Regions from separate parts of the Arthrobacter sp. BE255 genome, predicted to be linked through region 1. Evidence: predicted binding sites of a transcription regulator. Region 1 holds the regulator's gene; each other region holds the start of a gene.
What was found. Region 1 encodes HrcA, which represses chaperone genes, less so after heat shock. Its sites were predicted from a motif close to TTNGCACTCGNNNNNNNCGAGTGCNAA; they were not measured.
Positions count from the first base shown of each region.

Region 2: a site for HrcA is predicted at 2,205-2,231, ahead of groL (chaperonin GroEL). Genes of this name have one in related genera too.
Region 3: a site for HrcA is predicted at 1,977-2,003, ahead of groES (co-chaperone GroES). Genes of this name have one in related genera too.
Region 4: a site for HrcA is predicted at 2,914-2,940, ahead of J2X42_RS01345 (FmdB family zinc ribbon protein). Genes of this name have one in related genera too.

Region 1 is NZ_JAVDWK010000003.1:260,564-264,874, reverse strand. Features, by position in the region: gene J2X42_RS07535 (GerMN domain-containing protein) at 1-281, shown strand, start outside; gene J2X42_RS07530 (16S rRNA (uracil(1498)-N(3))-methyltransferase) at 293-1,075, opposite strand; gene dnaJ (molecular chaperone DnaJ) at 1,078-2,205, opposite strand; gene hrcA (heat-inducible transcriptional repressor HrcA) at 2,287-3,300, opposite strand; gene J2X42_RS07515 (DUF3097 domain-containing protein) at 3,479-4,311, shown strand, end outside.
Region 2 is NZ_JAVDWK010000010.1:163,653-167,963, forward strand. Features, by position in the region: gene J2X42_RS16930 (extracellular solute-binding protein) at 1-272, shown strand, start outside; gene groL (chaperonin GroEL) at 396-2,024, opposite strand; gene J2X42_RS16940 (ABC transporter substrate-binding protein) at 2,318-3,583, opposite strand; gene J2X42_RS16945 (cold-shock protein) at 3,580-3,786, opposite strand; gene J2X42_RS16950 (LytR C-terminal domain-containing protein) at 3,944-4,311, opposite strand, start outside.
Region 3 is NZ_JAVDWK010000001.1:254,450-258,760, forward strand. Features, by position in the region: gene J2X42_RS01235 (shikimate 5-dehydrogenase) at 1-273, shown strand, start outside; gene J2X42_RS01240 (class I SAM-dependent methyltransferase) at 276-1,502, opposite strand; gene J2X42_RS01245 (hypothetical protein) at 1,557-1,943, shown strand; gene groES (co-chaperone GroES) at 2,161-2,454, shown strand; gene groL (chaperonin GroEL) at 2,532-4,142, shown strand; gene J2X42_RS01260 (dihydrofolate reductase family protein) at 4,220-4,311, opposite strand, start outside.
Region 4 is NZ_JAVDWK010000001.1:280,355-284,665, forward strand. Features, by position in the region: gene J2X42_RS01335 (AAA family ATPase) at 1-1,662, shown strand, start outside; gene J2X42_RS01340 (RcpC/CpaB family pilus assembly protein) at 1,712-2,281, opposite strand; gene J2X42_RS01345 (FmdB family zinc ribbon protein) at 2,590-2,850, opposite strand; gene J2X42_RS01350 (5-formyltetrahydrofolate cyclo-ligase) at 2,981-3,604, opposite strand; gene galU (UTP--glucose-1-phosphate uridylyltransferase GalU) at 3,688-4,311, shown strand, end outside.

The DNA.
Region 1 (4,311 bases):
AGGACGTGGAAGTCGCCGATGGCAGTGTCAAGATCACCGGGCGCAACACGGTCCCCGGCGGCAAGCTGCGCTGGCGGATCCTGCGCGAGGAGGAGAACGGCGATAAGACGCCCTTCCTGACGGGTGAGACCACCGCCGCGGTGGAGGCCGCCCAATCCGGCGTGTTTACCCTCGCCTTGACGCTCACCCCCGGCGACTACGAGCTTCGCGTCGCACAGGCGGACCCCTCAGGCAGCGATCAGGAGCTGAACGTTGATACGCGCAGCTTCAACGTCCGCTAGTAGCCAAACACTCATCCCGCAGGTGCGGCCCAGCGACCCAACACGTCGCTGGCAAGCACCACCGCGGCGGGACCGGCGGTGGACGATCTCAGCACGTGGTGCCCAAGGAGCGCCGTTACCGCGCCGGCACTGCACAGCCTGGTCACCTCACGCGGACTGATCCCGCCCTCCGGTCCCACAATGAGCAGGATTTCGCGGGGCACGCTGCCGTCCGCCGTTGCCTGCCAGGACTCCAGAACGGAGCGGAACGGCCGGACGGCGTGCTCGTGCAGGATGATGGCGAGGTCGGCCTCGGCGGCTGCTGCAGCCAGCCCGGCGGTTTCGACGGCGGCCCGCACCTCCGGGATCCAGGCGCGCCGTGCCTGCTTGGCGGCAGCGTTGGCCACTGACTGCCATTTGGCGTGTGCCTTCGCTGCCCGCTCGCCCTTCCACCGTACGATGGACCGCTCGGACTGCCACGGGATGACGGCGTCGATTCCCAGCTCGGTGGCGGTTTCCACGGCGAGCTCGTCCCGGTCGCCCTTGGCCAGCGCCTGCACCAGGACCAGACGGATGCCAGGTTTTTCTTCGGCCGTCAGCGCGGAGCACTCAACTGTCAGTTCGGACGGTGATGCGGCCACCACCGTTCCGGTCAGCCGTTTGCCGGCGCCGTCCGCGATGTCCACGGACTCGCCGGGGGCAAGCCGTTTGACCGCCACGGCGTGCCGGGCCTCGGGCCCCTGCAGGACAAATTGGGCGCCGGGGACCAGGTGGTCCAGCGTCCCGGCAGCGCTGAAGAAAACCGGATTGCTCACCGCTACAGGTTACCGAGCCGGTCCCGGAGCTTGGCGAAGACGCCGCCGCTGGCGGCAAGTTTGCCCTCCGTGAACTGTTCGCCGCGCAGCTTCGCCAACTGCCGCAGCAGGTCTTCCTGTGCCGAATCGAGCTTGGCCGGCGTCTCCACCTGGAGGTGCACCTTGAGGTCGCCGCGGCCGTAGCCGCGAAGGTGGGTCACACCCAGGCCACGCAACGTGATGATCTCGCCTGACTGGGTACCCGACTTGACGTCGATTTCCTGCAACCCGTCGAACGTCTCCAGGGACACTTCCGTGCCCAGCGCCGCTGCGGTCATCGGGATGTTCAGTGTGGCATGCAGGTCGTCGCCGTCACGCACATAGGTGGCGTCGTTGTTGACCCGGATCTCAACGTAAAGATCGCCGGCGGGGCCCCCTGCCGGGCCTGCCTCGCCCTGGCCTGAAAGCTGGATCCGGGTTCCGGTGGCAACGCCGGCGGGGACCTTGATGGTCATCGAACGCCGGCTGCGGATCCGGCCCTGCCCGCTGCATTCGTTGCAGGGGTCCTTGATCACGGTGCCGAAACCTTCGCAGCTACCGCACGGCGCCGCCGTCATGACCTGGCCCAGGATGGACCGCACCGCCCGCTGGACCTGTCCGCTGCCGCCGCAGATGTCGCAGCGTTCCGGGTGGCTGCCCTCCCGGCAGCAGGAGCCGTTACAGGTGGGGCAGACGACGGCGGTGTCCACTTCGAGTTTCTTGTTGACCCCGAAGACGGCGTCGCGGAGTTCGATCCTGACGCTGATGAGGGCATCCTGCCCGCGCCGGACGCGCGACGCCGGACCGGCGGATCCTCCGGCGCCGAAGAAGGTGTCAAAGATGTCCTGGAAGGCGAAGCCCTGCCCGGCGTAACCGCCGCCGCCGAAGCCATTGTCAGTGCCGTTTTCGTTGCCGGTGGTGTCATAGACCCTGCGCTTCTGCGGGTCGGAAAGCACCTCGTAGGCGTGGGTCACGGCCTTGAAGCGGTCCGAAGCGTCCTCACCGGGGTTGACATCCGGGTGAAGCGTGCGGGCCAGCTTGCGGTAGGCCTTCTTGATCTCTTCCCCGGTGGCTTCCGGTGAGACTCCAAGGACGTCGTAGTGGCTGCTCAAAGTTCGTATCTCTTCCTGTTTGTCCTGCTGCAGTCGGACTGCTTGCACTGCTCTTCTTGCCTGGGGCCCGGCCAGGTGCGGTCAGGGGCCCAGAATCCTTGACAGGTAGCGGGCCACGGCCCTGACTGCCGCCATGGTGGTGGGGTAATCCATCCGGGTGGGGCCGAGTACCCCGATCTTGGCCGTGCTGTCCGGGCCGTACGCCGTGGCGACCACCGATGCTTCGGCGAGCCCGTCGTATGGGTTTTCGCGCCCGATGCTGACCGTCACGCCGCGGGGATCCTGCGCCATCTCGCTGAGCAGGCGCAGCATGACCACCTGTTCCTCAAGTGCTTCAAGCACCGGGCCGATACTGAGCGGGAAGTCAACGTTGGACCTGGCGAGGTTGGCGGTGCCGGCCATGACCATGCGGTCTTCGCGGCTGTTGTGGGCAAGGACCTCAAGGCCGTGGGCCAGGGCCTGCGCCGCCGGCCGCTGCCCCGGGCCAATCCCGGAAACCACCGCGGGCAGCGACTGGGTCAGCTGGCTGAGCGGGGTTCCGGCGAGCGAGCCGAGGAACCTGCCCCGGATGCCGGCGAGGGCGTCGTCGCCCAGGTCCTGCCCGACGTCGACCACTTTTTGCTCCACCTTGCCGGTGTTGGCGATGAGGACAACAAGGACCTGGCGGGGGGCCAGGAGCACAAACTCGATGTGGCGGATCGTGGCGCGGCTCAGGTGCGGGTACTGGACCACTGCCACCTGGTTGGTCAGCTGTGACAGCAGCCGGACGGTGCGCTCCAGGACGTCGTCGAGATCATCCGAGCCTTCGAGGAGCGTCTGGATGGCGCGGCGTTCAGCCTGTGACAGCGGTTTCATTGCAGAGATCTGGTCCACAAACAGCCGGTAGCCCTTGTCCGTGGGGATGCGGCCGGCGCTGGTATGCGGCGCTGTGATGAGGCCGTCATCCTCCAGTGCCGCCATATCGTTGCGGATGGTGGCGCTGGACACGCCCAGATGGTGGCGTTCAACCAGCGCCTTGGACCCCACCGGTTCGCGGGAGTGCACGTAGTCCTCCACGATGGCACGCAGGACTTCAAGTTTGCGCGGCTCGCTCACACTCCACCTCCATCCAGGATCACGGGCACCGGGTTTGCCCCCGCCGGGCGCACCGGCCGCGGCTTAGCACTCGACATGCCTAAGTGCTAACAGTCTAATATGACTCACCCCGTTGTTAGCATTGGTACCGCTCCGGGCGAAATTCCGGGCCAGGACCTAGGCAAGGCGGAACACATCCATGCAATACCAGAACTGGGGCCCCCAGGAGATCGCCGCTCCCGTCCGGAGCCAGCTCCCGGAAGTGCCGGTGGAGCGGGGCATGGTCCTGGAGGATGTCCAGTCAGGCTGGGTGGGGGCCGTGACGAGGGTCGAAAAATCCGGCGGCATGCATGTCGTGGCGTTGGAGGACCGGCGCGGCAAATCGCGTTCCTTCCGGCTTGGCTACGGCTTCCTCCTCGAAGGGCAGCCCATCCGGCTCATGCCGCCGGCACCCCGGCAGGCCACCGCCCCGGCCGGCCGGACGGCCTCCGGTTCGGTCCGTGTCGCCGGGCAGCGGGCACAGGTGGCGAAGGCCAGCCGGATCTGGGTGGAGGGCAAGCACGACGCCGAACTGGTGGAAAAGGTCTGGGGAGACGACCTTCGGGTGGAGGGCATCGTCGTCGAGCCCTTGCACGGCATTGATGATCTGGCCGCCGCCGTGGCGGACTTCTCCCCGGGTCCCGGCCGCAGGCTCGGCGTGCTTGTTGACCACCTGGTGCCGGACTCCAAGGAGTCCCGGATCGCGGACGCCGTGATGGCCTCCCCGGGGGCAGCGGGCAATGTCCTCATCGTTGGCCATCCCTATGTCGACGTGTGGCAGGCCATCCGGCCTAACGTGCTGGGAATTGAAAGCTGGCCCGTCATCCCCCGTGGCCAGGACTGGAAGACAGGCATCCTGGCGGCGTTCGGCTGGCCCCACTCCACTAAGGAAGACATCGGCCTGGGCTGGCAAAAACTGCTGGGCGCGGTCCGCAGCTACGCAGACCTGGAAGCCTCGCTGCTGGGCAGGGTGGAAGAAGTCATCGACTTCCT
Region 2 (4,311 bases), on a different contig from region 1:
TGACAGACCGCGGGGTGCCGAGCAACTCTGAGATCGTGGAGAAGATCACGCCCAGTCTCAAGCCCGCGGACACCACCGTGGTGGCCTTCCTGAAGGACATCGCGCCGGATGTCGCCGACGCGCCTCCCGTCCCGCCCGTCGGCGCAGGCAGCGTCCAGAACGTCATCAAGCGCTTCACCGACGAAGTCCTGTATGACCGGATGTCTCCGAAGGCAGCCGCCGAGGCATTCAAGAAGGAAGTCGAAGGAATGCTGGCAACGGCCCGCAAATAGCGGAGCCCGGAAGCCTGCCACCCTGGCAACAAAGCACCCGTCACCAACAATAAATAATGCGGCCCCCTCCAGTGGAGGGGGCCGCATTATGGTTTGCGCGGAACGCAGTCCGGGCGCTGGGGACTAGAAGCCGCCCATGCCGCCCATGTCGTCGCCGCCACCCATGGCCGGAGCGTTCTTCTCCGGCTTGTCGGCCACTACGGCCTCGGTGGTGAGGAACAGACCGGCGATGGAGGCCGCGTTCTGCAGTGCAGAGCGGGTCACCTTGACGGGGTCGTTGATGCCGGCAGCCAGCAGGTCGACGTATTCGCCGGTTGCTGCGTTCAGGCCGTGGCCGGCGGGCAGGCCGCGGACCTTGTCGACGACAACGCCCGGCTCGAGGCCGGCGTTGAAGGCGATCTGCTTCAGCGGGGCGTCGATGGCAACGCGGACGATGTTCGCACCCGTTGCTTCGTCACCGGTCAGGTTCAGGTTCGCGAACGCCTTGGCGCCGGCCTGGATCAGTGCAACGCCACCACCGGCGACGATGCCTTCTTCAACGGCAGCCTTCGCGTTGCGGACAGCGTCCTCAATGCGGTGCTTGCGTTCCTTGAGCTCAACCTCGGTTGCGGCTCCGGCCTTGATGACTGCAACGCCGCCGGCCAGCTTGGCCAGGCGTTCCTGCAGCTTCTCGCGGTCGTAGTCGGAATCGGAGTTCTCGATCTCGGCGCGGATCTGGGAAACGCGGCCAGCGATCTGGTCGGCGTCGCCGGCACCTTCAACAATGGTGGTTTCGTCCTTGGTGACAACAACCTTGCGGGCGCGTCCCAGGAGCTCCAGGCCAGCGGTCTCAAGCTTGAGGCCGACTTCCTCGGCAATGACCTGGCCGCCGGTCAGAACGGCGATGTCGGCCAGCTGTGCCTTGCGGCGGTCGCCGAAGCCCGGAGCCTTGACGGCAACGGACTTGAAGGTGCCACGGATCTTGTTGACGATCAGGGTGGCCAGGGCCTCGCCCTCAATGTCCTCAGCAATGATCAGCAGCGGCTTGTTGGACTGCATGACCTTTTCCAGGACAGCAACCAGTTCCTTGACGTTGGAGATCTTGGAGTTGACGATCAGGATGTACGGGTCCTCGAGGACCGTTTCCTGGCGATCGGCGTCGGTGACGAAGTACGCGGAGATGTAACCCTTGTCGAAGCGCATGCCTTCGGTGAGTTCCAGCTCCAGGCCGAAGGTGTTGGACTCCTCGACGGTGATAACACCTTCCTTGCCAACCTTGTCCAGGGCCTCGGCAATGAGGGCGCCGATTTCGTCGTCGCCGGCAGAGATGGAAGCCGTGGCGGCGATCTCTTCCTTGGTTTCGATTTCCTTGGCCGAAGCAAGCAGCTCCACCGTGACGGCTTCTACAGCCTTCTCGATGCCGCGCTTGAGGGACAGCGGGTCAGCGCCGGCCGCAACGTTGCGCAGGCCTTCCTTGACCAGTGCCTGGGCCAGGACGGTGGCCGTGGTGGTTCCGTCGCCGGCGACGTCATCGGTCTTCTTGGCAACTTCCTTGACCAGCTCGGCGCCGATCTTCTCGTAAGGATCGTCCAGCTCGATCTCCTTGGCGATGGAAACACCATCGTTGGTGATCGTGGGGGCGCCCCACTTCTTTTCGAGGACGACGTTGCGTCCACGCGGGCCGAGGGTGACCTTAACGGCGTCGGCGAGGATGTTCAGGCCCCGCTCAAGGCCGCGGCGTGCCTCTTCATCAAATGCAATGATCTTGGCCATAACGGCAGTAGTCCTTTCGGGACAGACGTTAAGAATGAACCCACTGCAGTGCCCGCGACGGACGATCCTTCGCCGGCGGCCTCTGTACGCCGCAGGATCCGGATCTCACTCCAGCAAGGTGTTTCTTTCGCTCCTCGACCGGCGCCTGGGCTCCGGAACCGGCCTGGGCCGGGCGTCGCTTTAGCAGTCGGTGCGTAAGAGTGCTAAGTCAATAATTAGCACTCCATAGGTGAGAGTGCAAGCGAATAGTCCCCGAAACCAGTGTCTGCGGGCCCTCGTTTCGCTCCGGGCGATCAGCCGGCGGCCCGCCCCGCCGCTTCACGCCCGCTGAGCTTGGCCCTGTTGTCCGCGCCGTAAGTGAACACCACGAAGTTCGCGGAAGTGATGTCCCCGTTGGCGTCGAATCCGATCGGACCGGATTGCCCGTCGTAATTGGCGCCGGCTCCGGTCCTGAGCGCTGACACGCAATCCTTGTAGGACGGGCAGGCGGCAGCCTGCTTCGTTTCCGTCCCCGGAGCAGTGCCGCCGGAGACGGCAATCAGGTGTGCGGCGATGGAGCGGCCCGAGTCGTCGTCTGCCGCCGCGGCCGCCAGGACAGCCAGCGTCACGGCGTCATAGGCCTCAGCAGCGTAGGAGAGGTCCTTCAGCGACGGATCGACTGCAAGGAGCCGGGCCTGGAAATCCACGGAGGGGAACACGCCCGGCACCACCGCCCGGGCGCCGTCGAGCGCCTTGGATCCCAGCCCCGAACCATACTGGCCGAACGCTCCGTCGCTGAGGATGATCTTGCTCCCGGACAGGCCCGCATTGTTCAGTTCGGCGATGGCCCCCTGTGCATCGTCCCGCGCGATGAGCACCACCGCATCAGGGGCAGCCGTCCGGGCCGCAGCGGCGGCCTGCCGCGCCTCACCCGGCTTGAACGCTGACGTGCTGGAGGTCTCCAGGCCGGCCCCCTTGGCTGCACTGGCCACTGCGGCGGAGACCTCCTTGCCGTAGGTGCTGTCCTGGTGGACAATCGCCAGAGTCTTCGCGCCGCCGTCTTTGGCGAGTTTCACGAGCACCGAAGCCTGGGCGACGTCGGCTGCTGCGGTGCGGAAGTAGTAGCCGCCGCTTTTGTACTTGCTCAGCCCTGCCGCAGAGTTGGCCGGCGAGATGAGCGGAATCCGTGCGGCAGACAGAACGTCTATGACGGCGGCAGCGTGGCTGGAATCGGTGGGTCCGATCACGACGTCGGCCTTGGCGGCGGCCAGCTCCCTGGCCTGCGCGTCGGAGTCGCCTGCCGGCTGGGGCAGCAGTTCGACCGGCTTGCCCTTGTGGCCGCCGGTGCTGTTGATTTCCTGCACGGCAAGTTTGGCCGCGGCAAGCTGTGAGTCGTTGAGGAAGTCCTGGGCTCCGGTGCTGTCCAGGATCAGGCCAACGCGCAGTGTTCCGTCGCCCGAGGCTTCCACCGAATCCAGCCGGGCATTTCCCGCCGCGGCGCCACACCCGGCCAGCGCAAGCAGGAGGGCCGACGTTGCGGGCAGGCGGAGAAGGGACGAGCGGAAACTCAAGGACTTCACTCGGCCGGCCGGACGCTTTCGGCCTGCGGGCCCTTCTCGCCTTCGCCGATTTCCAGCTCCACGCGCTGGCCCTCGTCGAGTGCACGGTAGCCCTCGCCCTGGATCGCGGACCAGTGGACAAAGACGTCGTCACCGGAGCCGTCCACGGTAATAAAGCCGTAGCCCTTTTCAGCGTTAAACCATTTCACGGTTCCCAGTGCCATGATGCCCACTCTTTCAGTAGCGTCCGTAAGGCCCACGCCACTGTGTGCCGCTTATTACGAACCGAAGCCTGAAATCACTCTAGCCAATGGCCGCCGGACGGGCCGAGGGGCGGGGCCGGACGGGCCGTCAATAGTTATTCAGGTGTAACCCGGATGCCTACTTGAAGCCTGGCCCCAGCACCACTACGAGCGGCACCTGGAACTCGGTGCTGTTGACGATAGTGGGAATGTTCAGGAGTTTGGAGAGTGCCTCGGCATTGGCCTGCTGGGCCGCACCGGCATAGAAGATCACGGAAGTCTGCTGCGGTGTGCCGCCCCAGTTGCCTACCTGTCCCAGGGTCCAGCCGTCCGCCTGGACGATTGAGCTGACCCGGCCCGCCAGGCCGGCTGTACCTGCCCCGTTGAAGACCGCGAGGCCCTGGGACTTGTTCAGGACAGCGGTGGAGGGAGTAGCCGAGGGCGTGGCACTCGGCTGAGGTTCGGTACTGGCAGAGGGCACGGTGCTGGCGGAAGGCTCGGTGCTCG
Region 3 (4,311 bases), on a different contig from region 1:
AACGTCACCCCGATCGGCATGCAGGGCGGTCCGGAAGCCGACGCCCTGTCGTTCCCGGAAGAGACCATCGCAGCCGCCAAAGTGGTCTTCGACGTCGTGGCGCTGCCGGCCGAAACCCCGCTGATCCAGGCGGCACGCGCCGCCGGGAAGCCGGTGATCACCGGCGCCGAGGTGGCCACCATCCAGGCACTGGAGCAGTTTGTGCTGTACACCGGGGTCCGCCCCACCGACGAGCAGGTCCGGGCCGCCGAGGAATTCACGCGCGCCCAGTAGGTTCAGGCCGGTTCCACCACGATGGCCACCCGGTCCTCCCCGATGCGCGTCAGGACCAGGGTGGCCGTTTTGGTTCCGGCCTTCTTGCTGCTTTTCCCCGCGGGAAGCAGCTGCTTCCGCAGCTCCTCCGGGGTAACGGAGGTGCCGCGCTTCTTGATGTCCAGCACGCCGATGCCGTTGTCCTTGACCCAGGCCTTGAGCGCCTTCACGTTGTACGGCATGACCTCCAGGACCCTGTAGGCCCGGGCGTAGGGCGTGTCCACCAGGTCGGGGGCACAGATGTAAGCGATGTGCTCGTCCACCAGGTGCCCGCCCAGTTCGAGTGCGACGTCGGCCACCAGCCCCGCGCGGATCACGGCGCCGTCGGGCTCGTACAGGTAGCCCTCCACCGCGCCCACCGGGGCGACCGGACCGCCGTCGAAATCCTCAGCGCTGGTGATTTCCGCGGCGCCCTGTGGCCCCAAAAGCAACGCTGCCCGGCGGATCCCCGGCCGGCGCACCGCGTTGAACCACAGCGTCACCTCGGTGACGTCGCCGCCCACGGAGACCCACTGCGCCTCACAATCCGCCGGCACCGATTCGTGCGGCATCCCGGGACCCATTTTGACCCCCACCGCGCGGCCGGACGCGGCCAGCGACTCCACAAAGGACAGCGGCGGGGAGAAGGCCTCCGGATCCCAGATCCGCCTGGTTCCCGACGTGGAGGTGACACGGCGTGCCGGATCCAGCCAGACGCCGTCGATCCCGTCCAGCGGGACCGACATCGCGTCGGAGTGCACCACGGTGGCGTTGGGGAACGGGATGAGGTTCACCGTGGCGCAGGCGGCAGTGGTCTCGTCCATTTCCACGGCCGTGACGGTGATGTCCATCGAGGCGAGGGCCAGCGAGTCGGCGGCCAGCCCGCAGCCGAGGTCCGCGACGTGGCCGATCCCGGCCTGCGCGAACCGTTCGGCGTGCCGGGCGGCAACGTTCAGCCGGGTGGCCTGTTCCAGCCCGGCCTGGGTGAAGAGCATGCTCCGGGCGAATTCACCGAACTTCAGTTCGGCCTTGGTGCGGAGCCTGGACTGGGTGAGGACAGCGGACACCAGTGCGGGGGAGTGGCCGGCCTTGCGGAGCGAGGAATTCAGCTCGAACGAGGTGTCCTCGCGGTACGGGCCAAGGGACGCCAGCAGGTCCCAGCCTTCGCTCGTGAGCAGTGGTGCGATCTGGTCCTGCGGTGCTTGAGCCATGGGTTCAAGCGTAGTGGAGGAGCACGGCGGCGGGATGCCGATAGGGTTGAAGGCATGGAAGAGCGCGCAGGCCTACAGCCGTCCGAACAGCCACATCCGAACCACCCAGGCCTGGTGAAGTTCGCCCGTCCCGCACTGATCGCGGGAGCTGCTGTGGCCGTGGTCTGCACCGCACTCCTGGTGATCATCTTCTTCCTGGACACCTTCAACGCCACGGTCTACTCCGTGGGCGGCAAGAACATCCAGGACGCCACCGACGAGGCACGCGAGATCAGGGACCTCTATGCCGGGGCCCGGTTAGGCGGCATTATCCTGCTGGTGGTTTCGCTGCTGGCCGCTGCAGCCGGCGCCGTCATCCTCTATCTCCAGCGGGGCAACGCCGTGGACGAGGGCAACGAAGGTGACGAGGACGTCGATTTCGATGACCTCGCCGGGCGCTGAGACTGTTTGGGACTGTTCACCGGGGGCAAAATTCTGGCACTCGCCTTGACCGAGTGCTAACCACTTACATAGAGTCATCATTAGCACTCTCCCTAGGAGGGTGCTAACACATGAAGAGCTGCCAGCCAGGCTGCTGCCGGCACCGCGACGACGGTTTGCCAGCCACGGGCAGCAGCTCTCCAGTCCATGAATTTGCTGACGAAAAGGAGAGGTCCGAGTGTCGGTCTCTATTAAGCCTCTTGAGGATCGTATTGTTGTCCGCCCGCTCGAAGCCGAGCAGACCACGGCTTCCGGCCTGGTCATCCCGGACTCCGCACAGGAGAAGCCGCAGGAAGGCGAAGTTGTTGCAGTCGGACCCGGCCGCTTTGAAGATGGCAACCGCGTTCCTGTCGACGTAGCCGTTGGCGACGTCGTTATCTACTCCAAGTACGGCGGAACCGAAGTCAAGACCGGCGGCACCGAGTACCTCGTGCTGTCCGCCCGCGACGTTCTGGCGATCGTCGTAAAGTAACTCTTTGGATCCCCGTGCCGCTGGTCATGCTTTTGCTGGCCGGCAGCGCGGGGTTTCTGTCTTGAAAGGACACAACCATGGCAAAGCAGCTTGCGTTTAACGACGCTGCCCGCCGGTCGCTTGAAGCCGGCATCGATAAGCTCGCCAATACTGTCAAGGTGACGCTCGGCCCCCGCGGCCGCAACGTCGTCCTCGACAAGAAGTGGGGCGCTCCCACAATCACCAACGACGGTGTCACCATCGCCCGTGAAATCGAACTGGACGACCCGTACGAGAACCTTGGCGCGCAGCTGGCCAAGGAAGTCGCCACGAAGACCAACGATGTTGCCGGCGACGGCACCACCACAGCCACCGTTCTGGCACAGGCACTGGTCAAGGAAGGCCTGCGTAACGTTGCTGCCGGCGCTGCCCCCGGCCAGATCAAGCGCGGCATCGAGGTTTCCGTTGAAGCCGTCGCCGCCCGCCTGCTCGAGAACGCCCGTCCGGTTGAGGGCACCCAGGTTGCCAGCGTTGCAGCCATCTCCGCCCAGAGCGACGAAATCGGCGAGCTCCTCGCCGAGGCATTCGGCAAGGTCGGCAAGGATGGTGTGATCACCATCGAGGAGTCCTCCACCACGCAGACCGAACTGGTCCTCACCGAAGGCATGCAGTTCGACAAGGGCTACCTGTCCCCGTACTTCGTCACCGACGCAGAACGCCAGGAAGCCGTCCTCGAAGACGCCCTCATCCTGATCAACCAGGGCAAGATCTCCTCGGTCCAGGACTTCCTGCCGCTGCTGGAGAAGGCGCTGCAGAGCTCCAAGCCGCTGTTCATCATTGCCGAAGACGTCGACGGCGAGGCGCTGTCCACGCTGATCGTCAACCGCATCCGCGGCACCCTGAACGTGGTTGCCGTCAAGGCTCCGGGCTTCGGCGACCGCCGCAAGGCCATGCTGCAGGACATCGCCACCCTTACCGGTGCGCAGGTTGTCTCCCCGGAACTGGGCCTGAGCCTGGACACCGTTGGCCTTGAGGTGCTGGGTACTGCCCGCCGCATCACGGTCACCAAGGACAACACCACCATCGTTGACGGTGCCGGTTCCGCAGAAGACGTCGCAGCCCGGGTTTCCCAGCTGCGCGCCGAGCTGGCCCGCACCGACTCCGACTGGGACAAGGAAAAGCTGCAGGAACGCCTGGCCAAGTTGGCCGGCGGCATCGGCGTGATCAAGGTTGGCGCAGCCACCGAGGTTGAGCTGAAGGAAAAGAAGCACCGTATCGAAGATGCTGTGTCCTCCACCCGCGCCGCCCTCGAAGAAGGCATCGTGGCCGGTGGCGGTTCCGCGCTGATCCACGCCCTGAAGGCACTCGACGAGGACCCTGCAGTCAAGGCCCTCGAAGGCGACGCCGCAGCCGCTGTTGGCATCGTCCGCCGCGCCCTGGTCCAGCCGCTGCGCTGGATCGCCCAGAACGCCGGGTTCGACGGCTACGTTGTCACGGCCAAGGTTGCAGAGCTCGAGACCAACAACGGTTTCAACGCCAAGTCCGGCGTGTACGAGGACCTGATCGGCGCCGGTGTCATCGACCCGGTCAAGGTCACCCGTGCAGCCCTGCGCAACGCAGCGTCCATCGCCGCGCTGGTCCTCACCACCGAGACCCTCGTGGTGGAGAAGCCGGCTGAAGAAGACGAGCACGCAGGTCACAGCCACTGAGCTGACGCCTGAGCGCAGTCCTTCGTACACAAAAAACCGGTCCAGCTTCCGCTGGGCCGGTTTTTTGTGCCCGGGACTTACATGTCCCGCGTCTCGACGTCGCCCGCGCGCTCGTACACCAGCGACACCGCGCCCTTGGGGAAGCTGCGGGCCGGCTCCGCCAGGCGAA
Region 4 (4,311 bases), on a different contig from region 1:
CTGCCGGCCATGGCCCGGGCCAAGCAGGTCATTGCCTTTGGTGATTCCCGGATTGCCAGCCCGCGCACTTTCACCGTCGGAGTGGAACGGCTCGCAGCCGGCGAAACGGCCCACCAGCGCGTGGAGAGCGCCTTCTCCGCACTGTCAGCCGTACTGCCGGTCTGGCGGCTGAACTTTGTGTACCGTGCGGTGGACGAGGACCTGGTCCTCCAGCTCAGCAAGAATTTCTACGACGGCGGCCTCCGCCGGCTGCCGGAGGGCCAGTCCGCTACGGGCCTGGACAGGGCCCTGCTGGTTGAGTATCTGCCGGACGGCACCGGGCTGCCGAGCGCCGACCACGAGGGTGTTGAATCCGTCGTGGCAGAGGTCAACCGGGTGGTGCACCTTGTCTTTGAACACGCCCGGCTCCGGCCGCGGACTTCCCTGGCCGTTGTCACGGCCAGCCTGCGGCACGCGGCCAGGATCGGCGAATCCATCCGGCTGCAGCTGCCCAACCACCCCGGCCTCGCCGGCTTCTTCGGGGCAGGTCCCGAATCCTTCCGGGTGGTGGACCTTGAACGTGCCCAGGGCCTGGTCCGGGACCACGTGATTTTTTCACCCGGCTTCGGACGGACGCCGCATGGCCGTGCCCTGCATAATTTCGGTCCGTTGTCCGCCGAGGGCGGCCGGGAGAAGTTCGCCCTGGCAATGACCCGGGCGCGCCGGTCCCTGCACGTCCTGACCTGCTTCCGGCCCGAAGACCTGGACCACACCAGGCTGGCCCACGGCGCCGTTGACCTCTACGAGCTCCTGGACCGGGAGATCGCGGGGAACACCAACCTCGGCACCCCTGCGTCCCGGGCGGCCGCCAGCGAGCAGGCGCTCGGAGCGGATCCGCTGGTGGCCGACCTCGGGGACCGCCTGCGGGCCCGCGGTGCCCGCGTCTGGCACCAGTACGACGGCGTCATCGACGTGGTGGCGGCAGCCGACCCCCTCAGCACCATGGGCCAGGACGACCCCGAGACGCCGTGGCCGGTGGCCATCGAATCAGACGGCACCGACCAGTACCGCACCATGAGCGTCCGGGAGCGGAGCCGGCTCCGGCCGCAGCTCCTGGAGCGCCTGGGCTGGCGGTATATGCCGCTGTGGACCATCGAGGTTTTCACCGACCCTTCGGCCTGCGCCGACCGCATTGCCGGTTACCTGGGCCTGGAGAAAGTGGTCCTGCCGGGCCGGGCCACGGCATCCGCCAATTTCTTCGACGACGACGTGGACCCGCTCTCACTCGAAGCCTATGGGAGCGTCAGCCGGGAGGCTGACCTTCCCCGCCGGGCTGACCACACGCAGCAGGTACAGCCTGCTGCGCCGGAAAACTACCAGAACCGGGCGGCACGTCCGGACGAGGAGGAGGCGGTCCACGTGGCCCCAGCCCCAACGCACAACGCTGACGCCCACGCTGGCGGAGAAGCCGCTGACGGCCAGGTGCCAAGCCAGGGCACAGGCCAGGAAGACGCCCGCGAGGCGGCCAAAACGCCTGCCCCTGCGTCCGGCCAGGCTGCCACCGGAACGGACGGCATCCTGCCCAACAAAGCCGCGGAGGACGACCCCCGGCGCTGGGGCGATGGCGCGGATGACGACCACGACGCATGGCTGAAGGAACAGAAACCGCCGCACTGGGGGTGATGGACCGGCGCCCACTGCGCCATGGGCCTCGCCAGTCGGCGCGGGCGGGTCACCCCGAAGGCGGCCCGACAAGGACGAAAAACAGTTTGCCTTGCGTGGAGGCGCCCGCCAGCCGTGCAGCCTGTCCGGGGTCGGCCGCCACCACGATCAGGCCATCCGTCTCGCCTGTTCCCAGCCATTCACCGGTTTTACCGCCCTGGCCCGAGGTCCAGAGCACCGGCACGGCCGTCGCCAGGACTTCCGAGGCAGCCTGCTGGTCATAGCCGTTGGCGGACGTGAGGACCACGTTGACCAGCTGCCCCGGTGACACGAGCTGGATGGAGGAAGGGTCCGCCATCCGCAGCGGCACAGCTGCAGAACCCGGAGGAGTCCCCGCGAGCAAACCGGGACCCAGCAGCTGGGCGTCCGTCAGGAGCTGCCCTTTTCGGAGCGGGGCCGCCAGCTGCTTTCCCGCGGCTTCGGCGGTGACCCCAAGCGATCCGGCAGCGATCATGCCCGGTGGAACCTGTACTTCGGCTACGTCCGAGGGCGCCAGCGAGGAACCGGCCGGAAGGTCCCGGGCCGCGGCGAGGGCCGTCACCGAATCCGCAGGCGCCGGAGTGAGCTGATGGACCGCCACGGCGGCTGCAATGCAGAGCAGGAACGCTATGGCGAGACGGCGATTGCGGGCCAGCCACGGGCCAAGCCGGCGGCCCGGCGGGCGGCCAGCCGGCAGCGGACGGGCACCATGTGACGGGCGCCCGGGCGCAGAGGACTTTCGGCTGGCGGGAGTTCTTCGATGAGGGCGAAACACTGTGGCTGACATGGGCCCACGCTATTTCGGGCCGGACAAGGAGAACAGGCGGGCCTCAAGCTATGTGGACAACCGGACCGGGAATCGCTGTGGATGCCGCGGTAAAGCGGGGCCTGGGGAACAGGCCCGGCGCGTCAGCTTGCAGCAGCAGCCGTGGCCGGGGCGGGTGCCGGCGCGGCGGGCGCCGACGGGGCGGCCGAAACCGTGCTTCCCTTGGCATCCCGGGAGTCCGTGCGGTAGAAACCGGAGCCCTTGAAGACCACGCCGACACTGTTGAACTTCTTGCGCAAGGTGCCCTGGCACTCGGGGCAGGACGTCAGTGTGCTGTCCGTGAACGACTGGACAATATCGAAGGCATGGCTGCAATCCTTGCAGGCGTACGCATACGTTGGCACTGGTGCTCCTCCTCTTGGACAAACGAGAGGTCCCGTGCTGCCAGGACGTTCGTTTACCGTCCATTAGCAGTCGCAGGGCCTGAGTGCCAATTCTATCACCCCCGCCGCGGGGGCCTGCCGGCGTCGGAAGTTATGCCCGCTCCGGGCCCAGGTGAACCAGCCCGGAGGGAGTGAGGGCGTCGGGTACCTTCCGGTCGAAGTCCTCGGCAGGAATGCTTCCGGCAGGCAGTACCTCCCGGTCGTAGACGATCGCCGCGGAGGGAAGGCCGGGCCGGACGCCGTCGAGCGCATCGAGGAAAACGTCGTAATAGCCACCGCCTTGTCCGATGCGGTTGCCGTCGTGGTCCAGGGCAGTGGCCGGCAGGAAGAGCGCGGAGACGCCGGTCATCACGTCGAGCCCGTGCCGGGTCCCCGCCGGCTCGAGGATGGGGGCAAATGTGCTGCGAACAAGCTCCCCGCCCGGCGCCCAGAACACCCAGCTGAGCCGGCGTCCGGGTTCGCAGACCGGCAGCAGAATCCTGTGGCCCCGGCCGTGAAGGGCGCCAATGAGCGGGCTCGTGGGCGGTTCGAAACCCACACCGAGGTAAACGCAGAACGTCGACGGCGTCCCCGACGAAAGGCGGTCAGCCCAGTCGAGGCCGTGGCGCGCTATGCCGGCACCGGCCGCCTCGCGGGCGGCGGGGTCCATGGCCGCGCGGGCAGCCCGGTGCAGTGCCCGGATCTTTTCCTTGGTTGAGCTGTTGCCGGCAGTCACAGTGGCTGCTCCTCCTGTCGTCCGGCCGGGTTTCGGCCGCCCAATAATTACTGTCTGTATGTTCCCTCCGCTAGATTAGTCCGGTGACTACCACTAACCAGACAGTACGCAAGGCCGTCATTCCCGCTGCGGGACTCGGCACCAGGTTCCTGCCTGCCACCAAGGCCATGCCGAAGGAAATGCTCCCGGTAGTCGACAAACCTGCCATCCAGTATGTCGTTGAGGAAGCCGTCAAAGTTGGCCTTAACGACATCCTGATGATCACGGGCCGCAACAAGCGCGCCCTCGAAGACCACTTCGACAGGGTCCCCGCGCTCGAAGCCACCCTGGCAGACAAGGGTGAGACAGCAAAACTGTCATCCATCCAGGCTGCCAGCAACCTCGGTGACATCCACTACGTCCGCCAGGGCGACCCCAATGGCCTTGGCCACGCGGTCCTTCGTGCCAAGCAGCACGTTGGTTACGAACCGTTCGCCGTCCTGCTGGGCGATGACCTGATCGACGCCCGTGACGAGCTGCTGAGCACCATGATCGAGGTCCAGGCCAAAACCGGTGGCTCGGTTGTGGCCCTGATCGAGGTGGAACCGTCCCAGATCAGCGCCTATGGCTGCGCGGACATCCAGGAAATCGACGGCGAAAGCTACGTCCGGATCAACGAGCTGGTGGAAAAGCCCGACGTCGAAGATGCGCCCTCCAACCTCGCCGTC